2 regions of the Achromobacter sp. FW305-C-13 genome follow, and region 1 is predicted to be linked to the other one. Evidence: predicted binding sites of a transcription regulator. Region 1 holds the regulator's gene; the other holds the start of a gene.
What was found. The regulator LexA, encoded in region 1, represses DNA repair genes until DNA is damaged. The targets are predictions, from matches to a motif close to ACTGTATNNNNATACAGT.
Positions count from the first base shown of each region.

Region 2: recA (recombinase RecA) is a predicted target of LexA. The motif match lies at 5,071-5,088, and genes of this name have one in related genera.

Region 1 is NZ_JBYSYN010000001.1:590,105-601,103, reverse strand. It holds gene iscR (Fe-S cluster assembly transcriptional regulator IscR) at 1-443, opposite strand, end outside; gene AC3WMU_RS02825 (low molecular weight protein-tyrosine-phosphatase) at 637-1,128, opposite strand; gene uvrB (excinuclease ABC subunit UvrB) at 1,376-3,508, opposite strand; gene AC3WMU_RS02815 (amino acid aminotransferase) at 3,585-4,784, shown strand; gene lexA (transcriptional repressor LexA) at 4,938-5,588, shown strand; gene lon (endopeptidase La) at 5,701-8,151, opposite strand; gene clpX (ATP-dependent Clp protease ATP-binding subunit ClpX) at 8,358-9,656, opposite strand; gene clpP (ATP-dependent Clp endopeptidase proteolytic subunit ClpP) at 9,759-10,412, opposite strand; gene tig (trigger factor) at 10,417-10,999, opposite strand, start outside.
Region 2 is NZ_JBYSYN010000003.1:917,726-928,724, reverse strand. It holds gene metE (5-methyltetrahydropteroyltriglutamate--homocysteine S-methyltransferase) at 1-1,796, opposite strand, end outside; gene AC3WMU_RS23175 (LysR family transcriptional regulator) at 1,994-2,911, shown strand; gene recX (recombination regulator RecX) at 3,025-3,714, opposite strand; gene recA (recombinase RecA) at 3,844-4,905, opposite strand; gene AC3WMU_RS23160 (response regulator transcription factor) at 5,273-5,962, shown strand; gene AC3WMU_RS23155 (sensor histidine kinase) at 6,078-7,454, shown strand; gene AC3WMU_RS23150 (MFS transporter) at 7,675-9,336, shown strand; gene AC3WMU_RS23145 (hypothetical protein) at 9,938-10,147, opposite strand; gene AC3WMU_RS23140 (recombination-associated protein RdgC) at 10,298-10,999, shown strand, end outside.

The DNA.
Region 1 (10,999 bases):
TTGTTGGCTTCCTGCAATTGGCGCACGCGCTGCTGATCAACCAGATCTTGCAGGGACACCGAATCCAGGTAATCGACCATCTTGCGATTCAACGTGGCCCAGAGTTCGTGCGTCATGCACTTGCCCGGCTTGCCGTCGTTGCCGCTCGTACAGTCCCGTTTGCCGCCACAGCTCGTGGCGTCCAGCGGCTCATCGACCGCGAAGATGATGTCGGCAACGGTCACGTTGCGCGCAAGGCGTGCAAGCGAATAACCGCCGCCCGGGCCGCGCACGCTGTCCACGAGTTCGTGGCGACGCAGTTTCCCGAACAGCTGTTCCAGATAGGAAAGCGAAATATTCTGACGCTGGCTGATGGCCGCAAGAGTGACCGGGCCGCTATGCTGCCGCATAGCCAGATCGATCATGGCAGTCACGGCGAAACGCCCTTTGGTAGTTAGCCGCATGGTGGGTTCCCTGTGATTCGGCAATGGCCGCCAGCGAATCCAGCGGTCAATACCCGAGTAATTGGCTCAAGTATAGCCTATTCCCGACTAATTTGGTATGGCTCCCGGCTAGAAAAAACCGCGCATTTGCGCGGTTTTTTCACTGCCAAGTACGCCGAGAGCCGCTCAGCGGGCGGCTCTACGGCCTAGACGGTCACGCCGCCTGGTACTGGGTAGCGCGCTTACGGACCAGTTCAAGAACACCCTGACAGGCGTCTTCCAGATAATCGAGCACCTTGCCGAAACCATCGGCGCCGCCATAGTACGGGTCAGGCACGGTGGCCTCCTCGAACTCATTGGCAAAGCGCATCAGCAGCATCAATTTGTGCTGATAGGTTTTGGGGCACTGCTGCTGCATGGCGGACAGATTGTCCCAGTCCATGGCGAGGATAAGATCAAAGTCGCGGAAATCTTCCGCGGTGACCTGACGCGCCTCACAGTGCGTGATCTCGTAGCCGCGCTTACGCGCCGCAGCCTGCGCCCGGGCATCAGGCGCCTCGCCGATATGAAACGCGTGCGTGCCCGCGGAGTCGATGCGAACAACATCGCCCAAACCCGCGTCGTTCACCAAATGGCGAAACACGCCCTCTGCGCTCGGCGAGCGACAGATATTGCCCATGCAAACGAAAAGTACCTTGGTCATCATGGAAGTAAGTGTGCGGGAAAACCCGAGATAAGGCAAGCTTTTTTTGCAATTATCCGATTGGATAAGGGCTGCCGAATATCCGGACTATTGCCATTGAAATCAATGAGTTAAGCGGATATTCAGTCGCAGGAAACAGGCTCGGATCCCGGGGATTCACGAAGATTGTGAAGCCGCAATTGCAACATTGCGGGTTTTACATATTTTCAGGTAGGCGTCAGCAAACAGACACGTTTTGATACGTGCTTTGCTACACCGCCCCATCCAGAAGCACCCGTTGCTTCAAGGCCGTCAAGGCATCGCGGGCGGCAGCGGCCTGCTCGAACTCCAGGTTCCGGGCATGGTCCATCATCAGCTTTTCCAGGCGCTTGAGTTCGCGCGCCAGGGCCTTTTCGTCCTTCAGGAATTCCGCCGGCACGGCAGCTTCCAGCGCATCGTGCTGAACCGGGGCGACGATGCCGTCGATCAGTTCGCGCACCGCTTTCTGCACCCCGCGGGCCGTAATGCCGTTGTCGATGTTGAATTGCAGCTGCTTGGCGCGGCGACGGCTGGTTTCCTCCATTGCGCGCTGCATCGAATCCGTAATGCGGTCGGCGTACAGGATGGCGTGGCCGTTCAGATTGCGCGCCGCGCGGCCAATGGTCTGGATCAGGCTGCGCTCGGAACGCAGGAAACCTTCCTTGTCCGCGTCCAGGATGGCCACCAGCGACACTTCGGGGATGTCCAGCCCTTCACGCAGCAGGTTGATCCCTACCAGCACGTCGAACGTGCCCAGGCGCAGGTCGCGCAGGATTTCCACGCGTTCCACCGTGTCGATGTCGGAGTGCAGATAGCGCACCTTCACCCCGTGCTCGCTCAGGAAGTCCGTCAGGTCTTCCGCCATGCGCTTGGTCAGGGTGGTGACCAGCACACGCTCGCCCAGCGACACGCGCGCCTTGATCTGGCCCAGCAGGTCGTCCACCTGGGTGCGGGCCGGCAACACCTCAACCAAGGGATCGACGAGCCCCGTGGGCCGTACGACCTGCTCGACCACATTGTCCGCGTGCTCTTTCTCGTAGGCGGCCGGCGTGGCCGACACGAAAACGCACTGGCGCATCCGCGTTTCGAATTCCTCGAGCTTGAGCGGCCGGTTATCCAGCGCCGACGGCAGGCGAAAGCCGTACTGCACCAGGGTTTCCTTGCGCGAGCGGTCGCCGCGGTACATGCCGCTCAGCTGCCCGATGGTGACGTGGCTTTCGTCGATGAACATCAACGCGTCCGACGGCAGGTAATCGATCAGCGTGGGCGGAGGATCCCCCGGCGCCGCGCCGGACAGGTGCCGCGAGTAGTTTTCGATGCCCTTGCAGAAACCCAGCTCCTGCAGCATCTCCAGGTCGAACCGGGTGCGTTGCTCCAGCCGTTGCGCCTCGACCAGATGGCCATCATCGACGAAGCGCTTGACGCGTTCGCGCAGCTCTTCCTTGATGGTCTCGATGGCGCGCAGGACGGTGTCGCGCGGGGTCACATAGTGCGAGCCGGGGTAAACGGTGAACCGCGGCAGCTTCTGGCGGATGCGGCCGGTCAGCGGGTCGAAGAGCTCCAGGCTTTCGATCTCGTCGTCAAACAGCGTCAGGCGCAGGGCGAGTTCGGCACTTTCCGCCGGAAAGATGTCGATGGTCTCGCCACGCACCCGGAACACGCCGCGGGTGAATTCCGCGTCGTTGCGCGTGTACTGCATCGCCACCAGGCGGGCCAGGATCTCGCGGCGGGAAATCTGGTCCCCGCTACGCAGGATCAGCACCATCGCGTGATAGTCGCCCGGGTTACCAATACCGTAGATGCACGACACCGTGCCCACGATGATTGTGTCCCGACGCTCCAAGAGGCTCTTGGTGGCCGACAGCCGCATCTGCTCGATGTGTTCATTGATGGACGAATCCTTTTCAATGAACAGGTCGCGCGTGGGCACGTAGGCCTCGGGCTGGTAGTAATCGTAGTAAGAGACGAAATACTCGACGGCGTTCTTCGGGAAGAACTCCCGCATTTCAGCGTAGAGCTGCGCCGCCAGCGTCTTATTAGGGGCCAGTACCAAGGCGGGCCGCCCCATCCGGGCGATCACGTTGGCCATGGTGTAGGTCTTGCCCGATCCCGTCACGCCCAGCAGCGTCTGGAACATGAGGCCATCTTCGACCCCCTGCGTCAGGCCGTCGATGGCCGCGGGCTGGTCGCCTGCAGGAGGATAAGGCTGATAAAGCTGAAATGGGCTGTCCGGATACTCGACGAATCCGGGCTTCACTTCCCGCCCCGGCAGGGGCGCAGCCGATGCCGACGCCGCCGTCAGATCCGCAGCGAGATCATCATTCAGATCTCCCGCGCTGCTCGGGTCTATTGGGCTCTTGGGCATGCTAGACTGTTCCAGGGTAAACCCCCCATTATCCACAGCACACCGTACTGCGTCCACCCATCCTCATCAGAGTCCCATGAGCAACCTTTTCGATTCCGTCGAACTCGCGCCGCGCGACCCCATTCTTGGTCTGAACGAACAATTCAACGCGGATACGCGTCCCGGTAAAGTCAACCTGGGCGTGGGCGTGTACTACGACGATCAGGGACGGATCCCCCTGCTGGGCGCCGTACGCAAAGCCGAAACCGCCCGCATCGAGGCCGCCGCCGCACGCGGCTACCTGCCGATCGAAGGCATCGCCGGCTACAACCAGGGCGCTCAAGCGCTGCTGCTGGGCAAAGAATCCCCGTTGGCCGCCGCCGGCCGCGTTCTGACCACCCAGGCTCTGGGCGGCACGGGCGCGCTGAAGATCGGCGCCGACTTCCTGCGCCAGTTGCTGCCGACCTCCAAGGTCCTGATCAGCAACCCCAGCTGGGAAAACCACCGCGCCCTGTTCGAGCGCGCTGGCTTCGAAGTCGGCACCTACTCGTACTACGACGCCACCACCCGCGGCCTGAATTTCGACGCCATGCTGGCGGACCTGAAGGCCGCACCGGCCAAGACCGTCGTCGTGCTGCACGCGTGCTGCCATAACCCGACCGGCGTGGACCCCACCGCCGACCAGTGGAAGCAGATCGCCGCCGTCGTGAAGGAAAACAATCTGGTCCCGTTCCTCGACATCGCCTACCAGGGCTTTGGCGAAGGCTTGACGGAAGACGCCTCGGTCGTGCGCCTGTTCGCCGACCTGGACATGACCATGTTCATCAGCTCGTCGTTCTCGAAGTCGTTCTCGCTGTACGGCGAACGCGTGGGCGCACTGACGGTCGTGGCTGGCAGCAAGGAAGAAGCCACCCGCGTGCTGAGCCAGTTGAAGCGCGTCATCCGCACCAACTACTCCAACCCGCCCACCCATGGCGGCACGGTGGTGTCGACGGTGCTGAACACGCCGGAACTCTTCGCCATGTGGGAAGAAGAACTGGCCGGCATGCGCGACCGCATCCGCCTGATGCGCAAGCAACTGGTCGAGAAGATCAAGGAACACGGCGGCAAGCAGGACTTCAGCTTCGTCCTGCAGCAACGCGGCATGTTCTCGTATTCGGGCCTGACCGCCGCGCAAGTGGATCGCCTGCGTGAAGAACACGGCGTCTACGCCGTTTCCAGCGGCCGCATCTGCGTCGCCGCCCTGAACAGCGGCAACATCGACAAGGTTGCCGCCGGCATCGCCGCCGTGCTGTAACCCAGAGCTTGGGCCATCTGGCCTGATTGCTGAAAAACGGAGCCTTCGGGCTCCGTTTTGCTGAAGGGGCCCTGGACTGGCTTGCTTTTTTGCGCTACGTCCCCCAGAATGGCGCTGTATATATGTACAGTCCGCTCGCACCGGATCATCGCCATGGCCAGCAAACTTACAGATCGCCAGCAACAAATCCTGGACCTCATCCGGCAAACCGTCACGCGCACCGGCTTCCCGCCGACGCGTGCCGAAATCGCCCAGGCCCTGGGTTTCCGTTCGCCCAACGCGGCGGAAGACCATCTCAAGGCATTGGCCCGCAAGGGCGCCATCGAGCTTACCGCCGGCGCCTCGCGGGGCATCCGCCTGAAGGACGGCGCCTCCGCCTCTTCGCAGGCTTCCCTGCCCATACCCTCGCTGGCGCAGCTGCTGCTGCCGCTGGTGGGCCGTGTCGCCGCCGGCAGCCCCATTCTTGCCGCTGAACACGTCGAACGCGAAGTGGGCGTCGACCCCCACCTGTTCGCGCAAGCGCCCGACTACCTGTTGAAGGTGCGCGGCATGAGCATGCGTGACGCCGGCATCCTCGAAGGGGATCTGCTGGCCGTGAAGAAGGCCTCTGAAGCCCGCAACGGCCAGATCGTCGTGGCCCGCCTGGGCGACGACGTCACCGTCAAGCGCCTGCAGCGCACCAACGGGCATATCGAGCTTCTGCCCGAAAACCCGGACTTCCAAACGATCGTGGTGGAAGCCGACCAGGAATTTGCACTGGAAGGCATTGCGGTTGGCCTGATCCGCACGCACGCGCTGCACTAGCCCGTCCTTCAAAGCCTCTGGCGCCAACGCGCCCTTGGCGCAAAAGAAAAACCCCGCCGCAGCGGGGTTTTTCATTGGGCGCCCTCTTTCGAAGGCGCCCTTGGGGTCGTGATCAGTGCTTGAGCACCGGATCGGTCGAACCCGGCTCAGCCGGCTTGGCCACCAGGGGCTCCTTTACCGCTTCTTCCTCAGCCAGCGGCTCAGGCAGACGTTCCAGGGCCAGTTCGAGCACCTTGTCGATCCAACGGACCGGCACGATCTCAAGGTGGTTCTTGACGTTGTCCGGGATCTCCGCCAAGTCCTTGACGTTTTCTTCCGGGATCAAGACCGTCTTGATGCCGCCACGGTGCGCAGCCAGCAGCTTTTCCTTCAGGCCGCCGATCGGCAGCACTTCGCCGCGCAGCGTGATCTCGCCGGTCATGGCAACATCGGCACGCACCGGGATGCGCGACAAAGCCGAAACCATGGCGGTCGTGATCGCGATACCCGCGGACGGACCGTCCTTGGGGGTCGCGCCTTCCGGCACGTGCACGTGCATGTCGTGCTTCTCGAAGACGCTGTCAGCAAACCCCAGACGGCGGGCACGCGAGCGCACCACCGTACGAGCCGCCTCGACCGACTCCTTCATCACATCGCCGAGCGAACCGGTGCGCTGGATGACGCCCTTGCCGGGCATGTCCGCGACTTCGATCGTCAGCAGGTCGCCACCGACTTCCGTCCACGCCAGGCCGGTCACCTGACCGATCTGGTTTTCCTTTTCGGCCATGCCGAAGGTGTAGCGGCGCACGCCCAGGTAGTCGCTCAGGTTTTCACCCGTGACATTGACCGGCTTGACCTCAAAGGTCTTGCCTTCGGCCTTGGCGCGATCGGTCTGGGTCAGCAATTGCTTGATGACCTTGCGGCAGATCTTGCCCACTTCGCGTTCGAGCGCACGCACACCGGCTTCGCGGGTGTAGTAGCGCACGATGTCGCGCAGCGCGGAATCGTCCACCGTCAGCTCGCTGTCCTTCACGCCGTTGTTCTTCATCAGCTTGGGCAGCAGATGGTCGCGGCCGATATGGATCTTTTCCTCTTCCGTGTAACCGGACAGGCGGATCACTTCCATACGGTCGAGCAGCGCCGGCGGAATGTTCAGCGTGTTGCTGGTGGCCACGAACATGACGTCCGACAGGTCGAAGTCGACTTCGATGTAGTGGTCCTGGAACGTGTGGTTCTGTTCCGGATCCAGCACTTCGAGCAGCGCGGACGAGGGGTCGCCACGGAAATCCATGCCCAGCTTGTCGATTTCATCAAGCAGGAACAGCGGATTGCGCACACCGACCTTCGACATGTTCTGGACGATCTTGCCCGGCATGGAGCCGATGTACGTCCGGCGGTGGCCACGGATCTCGGCCTCGTCGCGAACGCCGCCCAAGGCCATGCGCACGAACTTGCGGTTCGTCGCCTTGGCAATGGACTGGCCCAGGGAGGTCTTACCCACGCCCGGAGGTCCAACCAGGCACAGGATCGGGGCCTTCACCTTGTCCACGCGCTGTTGCACGGCAAGATACTCGAGGATGCGTTCCTTGACCTTTTCCAGACCGTAGTGGTCGTTGTCCAGCACCGTCTCGGCATTGGCGATCGAGTTGTTGATCTTGCTCTTCTTCCTCCAGGGGAGGTTGATGAGCGTATCGATGTAGTTGCGCACCACGGTGGCTTCGGCCGACATGGGCGACATCAGCTTGAGCTTCTTGAGCTCGGCATCGGCCTTCTTGCGCGCCTCTTTGGGCATGTGGGCAGCGATGATCTTCTTTTCAAGCTCTTCGATGTCCGCGCCCTCTTCGCCTTCGCCCAACTCCTTCTGAATGGCCTTGACCTGCTCATTCAGGTAGTAGTCGCGTTGGCTCTTTTCCATCTGCTTCTTCACGCGGCCGCGAATCCGCTTCTCGACCTGGAGGATGTCGATTTCGGTTTCGAGCTGGGTAAGCAGACCTTCAAGGCGCTCGGACGTGCCGACGATCTCGAGCATCTTCTGTTTCTGCTCGAGCTTCAGCGGAAGATGCGCGGCGATCGTGTCGGCCAGGCGACCGGCATCATCGATGCCAGCCAACGAGGTCAGGATCTCCGGGGGGATCTTCTTGTTGAGCTTTACGTATTGTTCGAACTGGGCAACGATCGCGCGGCGCAACGCCTCGGTCTCGGAGCCCTGCATGGCGTCCGGCTCGATCGGCGTCACCTGGCAGGTGAAGTGCGAATCGGCGTCTTCAATGCTGTTGATGCGGGCACGTTGGGTACCTTCGACCAGCACCTTGACGGTGCCGTCGGGCAGCTTGAGCATTTGCAGGATGCCGGCTACGCAACCAATCTCGTAGACGTCTTCGGGGGTGGGGTCATCTTTGCCGGCGGACTTTTGGGCCACGAGCATGATGCTTTTGCCCGCTTCCATCGCAACCTCGAGCGCGCGAATAGAGCGCGGACGGCCGACGAACAGCGGGATGACCATGTGCGGGAACACCACGACATCGCGAAGTGGGAGCAGGGGCAGGTCGATCGGGTCGGAAGGCAGGGTCTGGCTGGCAGACATAGGAGGTTCCTCGGTATGACTCGGCGTATCGGGGACAGGAGGCCCGGGTATACCCCGAGCTATCCACGTCAGTTACGTCTGTTATGGGAACAATAGCCGAAAATTCAAGATCCCGGCGGCCCGATAAACAAAAGGCAAAAAAAAATGCCCCTGCGGGCCGCCAGGAAGGAAAAAAACCCGTTACAGGAACGGGTTTTTTTGAAATATCAGGCTGCGGCGTCGCGGACTTCTCCGCGGTCCGGCTTTTCCGTTTCGCCGGCTTCGTCGGCGTAGATCAGCAGGGGCTTGCCTTCACCTTCAATGGCGTTCTCGTCCACCACGACACGCTTGACGTTGCCTTGGGACGGCAACTCGTACATGGTGTCCAGCAGCGTCTGCTCGATGATCGAGCGCAGGCCACGGGCGCCGGTCTTGCGCTTGAGCGCCTTACGGGCAATGGCCTTCAATGCGGCAGGCCGCAGGTCCAGCTCGGCGCCTTCCATCGCGAACAGCTTCTGGAATTGCTTGAGCAAGGCGTTCTTGGGCTCGGTCAGGATCTGCACCAGAGCCGCTTCGTCCAGTTCGTCCAGCGTAGCGACGACAGGCAGGCGACCAACCAGTTCAGGGATCAGGCCGAACTTGATCAGATCTTCGGGTTCGACTTCCGAGAACAGTTCGCCCACGCCGCGTTCGGACTTGGCGCGTACGGAAGCCGAGAAGCCGATGCCCGATTTCTCGGTGCGGTCGCGAATGACCTTTTCCAGCCCGTCGAAAGCGCCGCCGACGATGAACAGGATGTTCGTCGTGTCGACCTGGACGAAGTCCTGGTTGGGGTGCTTGCGGCCGCCCTGCGGGGGCACCGAGGCAACCGTGCCTTCGATCAGCTTGAGCAAGGCCTGCTGCACGCCCTCGCCCGAGACGTCGCGGGTGATGGACGGGTTGTCGGACTTGCGGGAAATCTTGTCGATTTCGTCGATATAGATAATGGCGCGTTGCGCCTTCTCGACTTCGTAGTTGCAGTTCTGCAGCAACTTCTGAATGATGTTCTCGACGTCTTCGCCCACGTAACCGGCTTCGGTCAGCGTGGTGGCGTCAGCCATGACGAAAGGCACATTCAGCATGCGCGCCAGCGTCTGCGCCAGGAGCGTCTTGCCCGACCCGGTAGGGCCGATCAGCATGATGTTGCTCTTGGAGAGCTCGACTTCGTCACCCTTGATCTCGCCGTGACGAATGCGCTTGTAATGGTTGTAGACCGCCACGGCCAGCATGCGCTTGGGCGAGTTCTGCCCAATCACGTACTGATCCAGGAAGGTCTTGATTTCGGCCGGAGTAGGCAGTTCGGAACGAATCGCCGCGCGCGCGGTCGCTTGCGCTTCCTCGCGGATGATGTCGTTGCACAGGTCTATGCATTCATCGCAGATGAACACCGACGGACCCGCGATCAGCTTGCGGACTTCATGCTGGCTTTTATTGCAAAACGAGCAATGCAGCACTTTTGCGTCTGCCGATCCCTTTTTTTCAGGCATATTTGTTTCGTATCTCAGGTAAAGATGCGCCAGACCGGATAAAGGGTCCAGCGCATGCGCTTACTCAAACTTGATGGCAGCGGGTTCGGATCAACCGGGAAGTCAGCCTTCCGAGCGGGAGGTCATCACCTTGTCCACCAATCCATACGATACCGCATCTTCGGCGGACATGAAGTTGTCACGTTCCGTGTCCAGGCCGATACGCTCCATCGACTGGCCGGTGTTGTCGGCCAGGATCCGGTTCAGGCGTTCACGCAGGTCCAGGATCTCGCGAGCCTGGATCTGGATGTCGGACGCTTGGCCCTGGGCGCCGCCCGACGGCTGATGGATCATGATCCGCGAGTTAGGCAGCGTGAAACGCTTGCCCTTCTTGCCAGCCGCCAGGAGGAACGCGCCCATGCTGGCCGCCAGGCCGGTGCACAGGGTCGATACGTCCGGCTTGATGAACTGCATGGTGTCAAAAATGGCCATTCCCGCATACACCGACCCGCCGGGCGAGTTGATGTACAGGGAAATGTCCTTGTCAGGATTCTCCGATTCCAGGAACAGCAACTGCGCCACAACCAGGTTGGCCGTTGCGTCATTGACCGGACCCACCAGGAAAATGAGCCGTTCGCGGAGCAGACGCGAATAGATGTCGTAGGCACGTTCGCCGCGCCCCGACTGCTCGATAACCATGGGAATGTAGCCCAGGCCGGTGGGGGTCACCGAAGACCCGCCATTCATTGCCGCATAGAAATCGGTGAATCTCTGCATAGTGTTACGCCATCCCCATCAACTGATCGAAAGGCACCTTTTCTTCGGTGACCTTGGCCTTTTCCAGCACGTGCGCGACAACGTTGTCTTCCAGCACGATAGCCTCGATTTCAGCACGACGCTGGCGGTCAGCCAGGTAATAGCTGACAACCTGAGCGGGTTGTTCGTAGTTCTCGGCGAATTCTTCAATGCGCGCGCGAACTTGCTCGGGCTTGGCTTGCAGCTGAGCTTGCTTGACCAGTTCCGACACCAGCAGGCCCAGACGGACGCGGCGCTCGGATTCGGTCGAGAAGGCTTCAGCCGGGATCGGCACGGACTCGGCGTTCGGGATGCCGCGCTGCTTGAGCTCTTCGCGGGCAGCGGCAACACGGCCTTGCACGTCGTTGTCGACCAGCGACTTCGGCACGTCGAACTTGCCGGCTTCGACCAGGGCGTCCATGACGCTGGACTTGGTACGGCCAGCCGAACGGACCTTGACTTCGCGCTCGATGTTGCTGCGGATGTCGGCCTTCAGCTTTTCGATGTCGCCTTCGGCCTGGCCGAGCGACTTGGCGAATTCGCCGTTCAGTTCGGGCAGGACGCCTTCA
Region 2 (10,999 bases), on a different contig from region 1:
AGGTCCACCACTTCGTCGCGCAGCGCCAGCGCCAGTTGGCGGCAGGTCTGTTCGCGCGGCTGGTCGTCACGCACGAACGACCATTGCAGGATGGTGACGGGACCGGTCAGCATGCCCTTCACGGGCTTGTCCGTCAGCGACTGCGCGTAGGACGACCAGCCTACCGTCATCGGTGCGGGACGGGCGACGTCGCCGAAAATGATCGGCGGCTTGACGCAGCGCGAACCGTAGCTTTGCACCCAGCCGTTCTTGGTGAACGCGAAGCCGGCCAGCAGTTCGCCGAAGTACTCCACCATGTCGTTGCGCTCGGGTTCACCGTGCACCAGCACGTCCAAGCCCACCTTTTCCTGGAAGCGAATGACTTCCTCGATCTCCTTGCGGATGGCGGCCTCGTAGCCCGAATCGGTCAGCGCGCCGGCCTTCCAGTCGCGGCGCAGCGCACGGATTTCAGCGGTCTGCGGGAACGAACCGATCGTGGTCGTCGGGTAGGCGGGCAGACCCAGTTGTTCTTGCTGGCGGGCGATGCGGCCGGCGAACGGCGCGCGGTCACGCGACACGCTGGCGGCGCCGGACATGCGCTGGCCCACGACCGGGTTGTGGATGCGAGCCGACGAACGGCGCGCGGCCAGTGCCTCGCGTTGCTGTACCAGGCCTGATTGCACTGAAGGGTCCGTCGCGCTATCCAGCGCACGGCCCAAGAGGCTCAGCTCTTGCAGCTTCTGAGTGGCGAACGACAGCCAGCTCTTTAACTCGGCGTCCAGTTCGGTTTCGTTGGCCAGGTCCACCGGCACGTGCAGCAGCGAGCACGACGGGGCCAGCCACAGGCGGTCGCCCAGTTGTTGCTTGATGGGGGCCAGCGTGGCGATGGCGGCGTCCAGATCGGTGCGCCAGATGTTGCGGCCGTTGATGACGCCAGCGGACAGCACCTGGTCGGCGCGCAGGCCAGCAACGACCTCAGCCAGTTGCTCGGGCGCGCGGACCAGATCCACGTGCAGGCCGGCCACGGGCAGCGCCTGGGCGGTGGACAGGTTGTCCTTCAAGCCGTCGAAATAGGTCGCAATCAGCAGCTTGACAGGGCTGGCGGCCAGCACGCCGTACACCTGTTTGAACGCATCGCGCCAGGCTTGCGGCAAGTCCAGTACCAGGATGGGTTCGTCGATCTGCACCCATTGCACGCCCAGCTTGGCAAAGCGAGCCAGGACTTCTTTGTACACCGGCAGCAGCGCAGCCAGCAGTTGCAACTTGCCTTCGTCGGCAGCGCCGCCCGCGAACGCGTCGCCCTTGCCCTGGTACAGCCAGGTCAGCGGGCCCGGGATCACCGGCTTGACGGCATGGCCCAGCGCTTGCGCTTCCTGGATCTGTTCGAACAGCGATTCCCGCGCAATGCGGAACGTCTGGCCCGGCACCAGTTCGGGCACGATGTAGTGGTAGTTGGTATCGAACCACTTGGTCATTTCGCAGGCGGCGGCAGGCTTGCCCGTCGGTGCGCGGCCACGGCCCATGCGGAATAGCGTGTCCAGCGAAACGGCTTCGCTATCGCTCTGGCCGAAACGGGCCGGCACGGCGCCCAGCAGCGTGCTCCATTCCAGAATCTGGTCGTACCAGGCGAAGTCGCCCACGGGCACGAACTTCAGGCCAGCTGCTGCTTGCAGCTTCCAGTGCTTGGCGCGCAGTTCGCGGCCGGTTTCTTCCAGCGCTTCGGCGGTTTGCTTGCCGGCCCAATAGGCCTCCACCGCACGCTTCAATTCGCGCTGGGCACCAATGCGGGGGAATCCCAGATTATGAATAGTAGTCATATCATCGCCGCCATTAGACAAAATTTGTTCAAGTGAAGACCATTGTGCCGGCAAATCTACATGAATCAAAATCAATGTTTACATTCATAGGATGAGGAAATCTCATACAATATAAGTTCATTCCACCCTGATGGGGTTGGTGCCTGCAGCGGGTGTCCGCCAGGCGGCGCCGCTGCCCCGCGTCCTCGACTACGCCCATGCTAGAAATCCGCCATCTTGAGACGCTGACCGCCATCCGTGAAGGCGGCAGCCTGCAAGAAGCCGCCGAACGCCTGCACCTGACCCAATCCGCCCTGTCGCACCAACTGCGCGACCTGGAAACCCGCTTGGGTACGCCGCTGCTCAACCGGCGCACCCGCCCGGCGCGGCTGACCACGGCGGGCCTGCGCGTGCTGGCGCTGGCGGACGAAGTGCTGCCCCGCATCCGCGCCACCGAGCGCGAGTTGCAACGGCTGGCCGCCGGCCGCACGGGCCGCCTGCACCTGGCGATTGATTGCCACTCGTGCTTCCAATGGCTGATGCCGGCGCTGGACGCCTTCAGGGTGCAATGGCCGGACGTGGCGCTGGACCTGTCGGCCGCCTTTTCGTTCGCCCCCCTGCCCGCCCTGGTGCGCGGCGACCTGGACCTGGTCATCACCTCGGACCCGCAGCCGCTGGACGCGGTGGAATACCTGCCATTGTTCAAGTACGAACTGGTGCTGGCCGTGTCCGAGGCCAATCCGCTGGCCGGCAGCAAATTCATCATGCCCGACCAGTTGGCCGATCAGACGCTCATCACGTACCCGGTGGACAAGCAGCGCCTGGACGTCTTCACCGCCTTCCTGGATCCGGCCGACGTGGAACCCGCCGCCATCCGCAAGGCGGAGCTCACCCCCATCATTGCGCAACTGGTGGCCAGCAACCGCGGCGTGGCCGCGCTGCCGAACTGGGCATTGACCGAATACATGAATCAGGGTTGGCTGCGGCAGTGCCGCCTGGGCCCGCAGGGGGTATGGCGCACGCTGTACGCCACGGTGCGAAGCGAAGATACCGACGCGTCGTACATCGACGAATTCCTGACCATCACACGCGACGTCTGCTTCAAGACGCTGTCGGGAATCAAATCGGCAAAGTAAAGAGGGAGGGAGCCCCCACGCTGCACGTGCTTCGCACGCTTGCTGCCCCCCGAGGGGGCTTTTTCCCCTTGGGGCGGCCCGGCGGGGAAAAGGGCCCCGCGCTGCGCGCGCGCTCAATCTTCGTCGCTGTCGCCCACGATGCGGCGGATGACGTCGTGGGCGAATCCGCGGCTGGCCAGGAAGCGGGCTTGTTTGGCGTAGGCCGCGCGGTCGGCGGGCTTGGCGTCGAAACGCTTCTTCCAGACTTCCAGCGCGCGGTCGTATTCGGTGGCGCGCAACTGGTCGCGCAATTCAGCCACCTGGTTGGCGTCTACGCCATGCTGGCGCAGTTCCTGCACGATGCGGGCCGCGCCCTGACGTGACGCGCGCCGGTGCACCAGGCTTTGCGCAAAACGCTCGGTGGACAGCCAGCCTTCTTTTTCCAGCGCATCCAGCACCGCTTCAACCTCAGCCGCGTCTTCGGCGTAAGCCGACAGCTTGCGGGCCAGTTCTTCGCGCGCATGCTCGCGCCGCGACAAATACCCCACCGCACGCATCTTCAGCGATGGCCCTTTGCGTTCGGTCTTGCCGTCATCTGCGTCGGCCAGGTCCTCGGCGCGGGCTGCGCGGCGGCCGCGGGGGGCCGGTCGCTGCTCGGAACTGCGCTGCCATTCACCCGGATCGGCGGCGGGCGCCGCAGATTCCTGTTCACGGCGCGCATCGGAACTCCGCCGCAAGCCCTGGGGCTTGGCGACGGTTTCAAACTCGTCATCCAGCTTGGCGCGAAGACGGTCGGCTGACGCGGGGGTCGATTTCCAGCTCATGCGCTTCCTGCTTGCTATGCAAAAACGGCAGGCCCGTCATGGCGCCTGCCGCATATCGCCGGGCCCGGGGCAACGGCGCAAACAATGTGCAACGCGCCTGCGGTGATCCGCAGGCCCGTGCAAGATTGCTTATTCGGCGGTGTCTTCCGCCGTGGGGACGAACTCGGCCGCACGGCTGACGATGCCCTGGTTCTCACGAACGCGGTTCTCGATCTCGATGGCGATTTCCTTGTGCTCTTTCAGGTATTCGCGGACATTGTCCTTGCCCTGGCCGATGCGATTGCCGTTGTAGCTGTACCACGCACCGGACTTGTCCACCACGCTGGCGGCCACGCCCAAGTCGATGATTTCGCCTTCGCGCGAGATGCCGGCGCCGTACATGATGTCGAATTCGGCCTGCTTGAACGGCGGCGCCACCTTGTTCTTCACCACCTTGACGCGGGTTTCGTTGCCGACGACTTCGTCGCCCTTCTTGATGGAACCGATGCGGCGGATGTCCAGACGCACGGAGGCGTAGAACTTCAGCGCATTGCCGCCGGTGGTGGTTTCGGGGTTGCCGAACATCACGCCGATCTTCATGCGGATCTGGTTGATGAAGATGACCATGCAGTTGGTGCGCTTGATCGTGGCGGTCAGCTTGCGCAGCGCCTGGCTCATCAAACGGGCTTGCAGGCCGGGCAGCGAATCGCCCATTTCACCTTCGATTTCAGCCTTGGGCACCAGGGCAGCCACCGAGTCGATGACGATCAGGTCGACCGAGCCCGAACGCACCAGCGCGTCGGTGATTTCCAACGCCTGTTCGCCCGTGTCCGGCTGCGAGATCAGCAGATCGGTCAGGTTCACGCCCAGCTTGTTGGCGTACTGCACGTCCAGCGCGTGTTCCGCGTCGACGAAGGCGCAGGTGCCGCCGATCTTCTGCATTTCAGCGATGACCTGCAGCGTAAGCGTGGTCTTGCCCGACGATTCCGGACCGTAGATTTCGACCACACGGCCACGCGGCAAGCCACCGACGCCCAGCGCGATGTCCAGCCCCAGGGAACCCGTGGAGACGACCTGGATATCGTGCGAGACCTCGTTGTCGCCGTAGCGCATGATCGAGCCCTTGCCGAACTGCTTTTCGATCTGCGAGAGCGCGGCGGCAAGCGCCTTGGCCTTTTCCGATGCGGCGGCCTTGGTGGTTTTGTCGTCCATGTAGAGTCCTGTCTGTAACGTATCTGGTGTCGAAGGGTGCCGGAGAAGTCGCCGGTCAGGCTGGGGTCTGGCTATAGATATGGCTAATGCGTCAGCTTATGCGTCAGTTGCGCTCAAGGTTGCTTCGCGCTTTTGATTCATGTGCAGATTATGGCATCGGATTGTACTGTACAAAAAACCAGTGTGCCAGAGTTTTGCACGTATACCCTGAGTGGGCAAGCCCCCCGCCATATGACAGAATCGAAGGAGAACCCGGTGTTTCGTCCCTTTTCCGCCGCCGGGCCGCCCACAAGGCGGATAGCCTCCCATAGAGGGGCAGCAAGCGCGCAAAGCGCTGGCGGCACAGGGACCCCTTCATTAGCAGCCCATGCGTATCCTGATCGCCGAAGACGACAGCATTCTGGCCGACGGCCTGTCCCGGTCCTTGCGCCACAACGGCTATGCCGTGGACGCCGTGCGCGACGGGCTGGCCGCCGATTCGGCGCTGGCGGCCCAGGCCTTCGACCTGCTCATCCTTGACCTGGGCCTGCCGCAACTGGCCGGCCTGGAGGTGCTGCGCCGCCTGCGCGCCCGCAATTCCGCCCTGCCCGTCCTGATCCTGACCGCCGCCGACAGCATCGAGCAGCGCGTCAAGGGCCTGGACCTGGGCGCCGACGACTACATGGCCAAACCCTTTGCGCTGTCCGAACTGGAAGCGCGCGTGCGGGCATTGACCCGCCGCGGCGCCGGCGGCGGCGCCACGATGATCAAGCACGGCCGGCTGTTGTTCGACCAGACCGGCCGCGTCGCCATCGTGGACGACCAGACGCTGGACTTGTCCGCGCGCGAAGTCAGCCTTCTGGAGATCCTGCTGACCCGCAGCGGCCGCATGGTCAGCAAGACGCAACTGGTGGACCACCTGTGTGAATGGGGCGAAGAAGTCAGCACCAACGCCATCGAAGTCTATGTGCACCGGCTGCGCAAGAAGCTCGAACCCAGCGGCGTGAAGATCGTGACGGTGCGCGGCCTGGGCTACTGTCTGGAGCGGGACCAGGGTGCCGCGTATCTCGCCAGCTGAGCCTGCGCGGCCAGAACCGCTGAATCAGGAAGCGCTGGATATCATGCAAGCCGGGTCCAAGGGCCCGAGCTTCGCACCGCCCCAGCGCTCGCTGCTGGGCGAGATCCTGGACTGGATGCTCGCGCCGCTGTTCCTGCTGTGGCCCATGAGCGTGGCGATCACCTACGTCGTCGCGCAGAACATCGCCAACGTGCCGTACGACCGGGCGCTGGCCAATAACCTCCACGTGCTGACGCGCCAGGTCCACGCGCAGGACGGCCGCGCCGTGCTGAAAATGACCGACCCGGCGCGCGACGTGCTGCGCGCCGACGAGACCGACAGCGTGTTCTGGCTGGCGCTGGGCAGCCGCGGCGAATACCTGGGGGGCGACCGCGCCCTGCCGCTGCCGGCCTCCGTGGGCCAGCCGCGTCCCGGCGAGGTCCAGTACGAAGACGACACGATGCGCGGCTTCGGCATCCGGTTGGCGTTCACGTGGGTCGACCTGAACCTGCCCAACACCCAGCCTGCGCTACTGATCGTGGCCGAAACCGTGGAAAAGCGCACGCAACTGGCCAACGACATCATCAAGGGCGTGATCATTCCCCAGTTCGTGGTGCTGCCGATCGCCGTGCTGCTGGTCTGGTTCGGGCTGTCGCGCGGCGTGGCGCCGTTGAACGCCTTGCAGCAACGCCTGCGTGCCCGGCGTCCCGACGACCTCTCCCCCATCGATGAACGTGCGGCGCCGTCCGAGATCGCCCCGCTGGTGGCGGCCATGAACGACCTGCTAGACCGCCTGTCGGCCAACGTCCAGGCGCAACGCCGCTTCGTAGCCGATGCCGCCCATCAGCTGAAGACGCCGCTGGCGGGCCTGCGCACGCAGGCCGAGCTGGCATTGCGCGACGCCAGCCCAGAGGAAATGCAGTCCAGCCTGCGCCAGTTGGTGACCGGGTCGGAGCGCGCCACCCGGCTGGTCAATCAGTTACTGCTGCTGGCGCGCGCCGAAAACCCCAGCGCCATCGGCCTGGCGCGCACCGACTTGAACGCCATCGCTTACGAGCAGGCCATGCATTGGGTGCCTCAGGCCCTGTCGCTCAGCACCGACCTGGGCTTCGAGGGGTCGGACGATCCCGTCGAAATCAGCGGTAATCCCTTGCTGCTGGCGGAACTGCTGAACAACCTGGTCGACAACGCGCTGCGCTACACGCCCCGCGGCGGCCACATCACGGTGCGCGTGCAGCGCGTGGGCGACGAAGCGGTGCTGGAAGTCGAGGATTCCGGCCCGGGAATCCCGCCCGAAGAGCGCGAACGCGTGTTCGACCGCTTCTACCGGGTGCTGGGCACGGCGTCGGACGGCAGCGGGCTGGGCCTGGCGATCGTGCGTGAAATCGCCCAGAAGCATCAAGCCACCGTGGTGGTGAGCGACCACCCCAACACGCACTCGAACCTGCCTGGCACCCGCATTCGCGTCGGGTTCCCGATGTACGCCGAGCACCCCGACCTGCCGGAAAGTTGAGGGGTGCGACGCCCCCGGCGCTGCTAAGGACTATCCCTAGCTCCGCGCGCAATGATTACACAATGTTTCAATTTTAAGATTCGGGTAAGGGTTACGTCAGAACCTCGTCAGCCTCGCGCCTCAATGTTGCGTATAGCTCGATGTCGGCTCGCCGGCGGAGGGTCAAGCACGGCGGAAAACCGCCGGCCTAAAACGAGGAGACATCATGAGCACAACAACCATGGCAGGCCGCGGTCCCTCCGCGGAACCGCGCCCGATGACCAAGGATGAACGCCGCGTCATCTTCGCGTCGTCCCTGGGCACGGTTTTCGAGTGGTACGACTTTTATCTCTACGGCTCGCTTGCAGCCATCATCGCGCAGCACTTTTTCTCGGGCGTGAACCCCACTGCGGGCTTCATCTTCGCGCTGCTGGCGTTTGCCGCGGGCTTTGCCGTGCGGCCGTTCGGCGCGCTGGTGTTCGGCCGCCTGGGTGATCTGGTCGGACGCAAATACACCTTCCTGGTCACGATCGTGATCATGGGCCTGTCGACATTCCTCGTGGGCGTGCTGCCCAGCTATGCCAGCATCGGCATGGCGGCGCCGGCGATCCTGATCATCCTGCGCTTGCTGCAAGGCTTGGCGCTGGGCGGCGAGTACGGCGGTGCAGCGACTTATGTGGCCGAACACGCGCCCCATGGCCGCCGCGGCTTCTACACGTCGTGGATCCAGACCACCGCGACGTTGGGCCTGTTCCTGTCGCTGCTGATCATCCTGGGCATCCGCACCTACCTCGGCGAAGACGAATTCAAAGCCTGGGGCTGGCGCATTCCCTTCCTGATCTCGGTCATCCTGCTGGGCATCTCGGTGTGGATCCGCCTGCAACTGAGCGAATCGCCCACCTTCAAGCGCATGAAGGAAGAAGGCAAGGGTTCCAAGGCGCCGATCGCTGAATCGTTCGGCCAGTGGAAGAACCTGAAGGTCGTGATCCTGGCGCTGCTGGGGCTGACCGCTGGCCAGGCCGTGGTCTGGTACACGGGCCAGTTCTATTCGCTGTTCTTCCTGACGCAAACGCTGAAGGTCGATGCGAATACCGCCAACATCATGATCGCGATCGCGCTCTTGCTGGGTACCCCGTTCTTCGTGGTGTTCGGCGCGCTGTCCGACAAGATCGGCCGCAAGCCCATCATCATGGCGGGCTGCCTGATCGCTGCCGCGACCTACTTCCCGATCTTCCAAGGCATTACGCACTTCGCCAACCCGGCGCTGGAAAAGGCGCAAGCCACGGCCCCGGTCACGGTGATTGCAGACGCCAGCACGTGCTCGTTCCAGTTCAACCCGGTGGGCACCGCGGCATTCACCAGCTCTTGCGATGTGGTCAAGTCGTTCATGGCCCGCAATTCGGTGAATTACAAGAACGAGGCGGCTCCGGCGGGCTCGATCGCCAAGGTCAAGATCGGCAACGACGAGTTCGCCTCGTTCGACGGCAAGGCCATGGCCCCGGCTGACTTCAAGGCCAAGGCCGCTGAACTGGACAAGGCGCTGACCACCGCGATCCGCAGCCACGGCTACCCCGCCAAGGCCGATCCGGCGCAAAGCAACAATGTCATGGTCGTGGTGCTGCTGACGATCCTGGTGCTGTACGTGACCATGGTCTACGGCCCCATCGCCGCGATGCTGGTGGAAATGTTCCCGACGCGCATCCGCTACACCTCGATGAGCTTGCCGTACCACATCGGCAACGGCTGGTTCGGCGGCTTCCTGCCCCCGGTCGCCTTCGCGGTGGTGGCTGCCACCGGCAACATCTACGACGGCCTGTGGTACCCGATCATCATCGCAGTCATGACCCTGGTCATCGGCACGCTGTTCGTGCGCGAATCCAAGGACAACGACATCAACGCATAAACGACCATCCCCCGCCGGGCGGGACTGCTGCGCCTGCCCGGCCTTTAAAAGCTCCTTATGGAGCTTTTTTTTTATGTAGCCCCCACGCTGCGCGCTTCGCGCTTGCTGCCCCCCGAGGGGGCTTTTTCCCTTGGGGCGGCCCGGCGAAGAATAGGCCCCCACGCTGCGCGCTTCGCGCTTGCTGCCCCCCGAGGGGGCTTTTTCCCTTGGGGCGGCCCGGCGGGAAAAGGCTATTTTTGCGAAGGTCATAAGGCTAGGGAGGGTCATCGTCCTGAAACGGTGACTTTGCGGGTATCGCCCAAAATCTCTTGCCCACTTTCAGGACGCTGTCAGACCCTCCCGCTTAGACTGGCGCCTCAGATTACGGCCTTGCGCCAGATCGGCTGACGATTGATCCCCCTGTCAGACGATTGCAGGGCTAGTGTTCTGACACCGATACCGCGTTCCCCGCGAGCCTTTTATGACGCGGTATTGTGTGCTCCCGTACCGGCCCGGCCTTTATTGAGCCGGGCCGCTTTTTTTTTGCGCCGGACAAATAAAAAACGGCGGCCGCTAAGCGGCCGCCATGATCACGCTGGGGACCGGCCAGGCCGGCCACCTGTCAACGGCGCATGCCGACGCCGATCGCCAATACACCAGCCACGATGGCCGCGATGCCGGCCCAGGTCGGGATGGGAACCGACTTCTCGGTTTCGGCCGTAGCCTTCACCGAGCCGATCTGCAATACGGTTTCTTCGGACTTGTAGTTGAAGCCCTTGTAGGCCAGGGCCGCGATGCCCAGGACGATCAGGATGGCGCCAATGATTTTCATGTATTCCTCTCCGATTCATGTTCGGTGCGCGGAAGTTAACGCATAGGCCCGCGTGTGTCAGTGACAGAACGTGTCGCCTGTCGCAACCGTATTGCAGCACTTCGGCAAACCGGCCGCGTCGTATAGAATCAACCCTTTTGGCCGACGCTCATGTGGTTCAAAAACCTCAAGATTTACCGCCTCTCCTCGCCGTGGACTCTCGTTGGCGATCAGCTTGAAGAAACGCTTGCGCGCCACGCCTACCAAGCGGGCAACAACCTCGAAATGCAAAGCCTGGGCTGGGTCCCGCCGCGCGAAAACGGCGGGCTTGCCCACGTCGTGAACGGCCAGATCCTGCTGTCGCTGCGCGCCGAGAAGAAGCTTCTGCCCGGCACCGTCGTGAACCAGGTCGCCAAAGCGCGCGCGCAGGAGATCGAAGAGCAGCAAGGCTACAAGCCGGGCCGCAAGCAGATGAAGGAAATCAAGGAACGCGTCACGGACGAGCTCCTGCCGCGCGCCTTCAGCGTGTACCGCGACACCCGCGTCTGGATCGACCCGCAGAACCATTGGCTGGTCATCGACGCCGCCGCGTCCGCGAAGGCCGACGAAGTCATCGGCCTGCTGGCCAAGTGCGTCGACCCGTTCCCGCTGGAAAACCTGTACGTGGCGCAATCGCCCGCCTCCGCGATGACGGGCTGGCTGGCGAAAGACGAGGCCCCCTCCAACTTCACCATCGACCAGGATACCGAACTGCGTTCGTCGGGTGAAAGCGGCGCGGCCATCCGCTACGTGAAGCACTCCATCGACGCCGACGACGTGCGCCGCCACATCCAGTCGGGCAAGCAGTGCACGCGCCTGGCCATGACGTGGGCC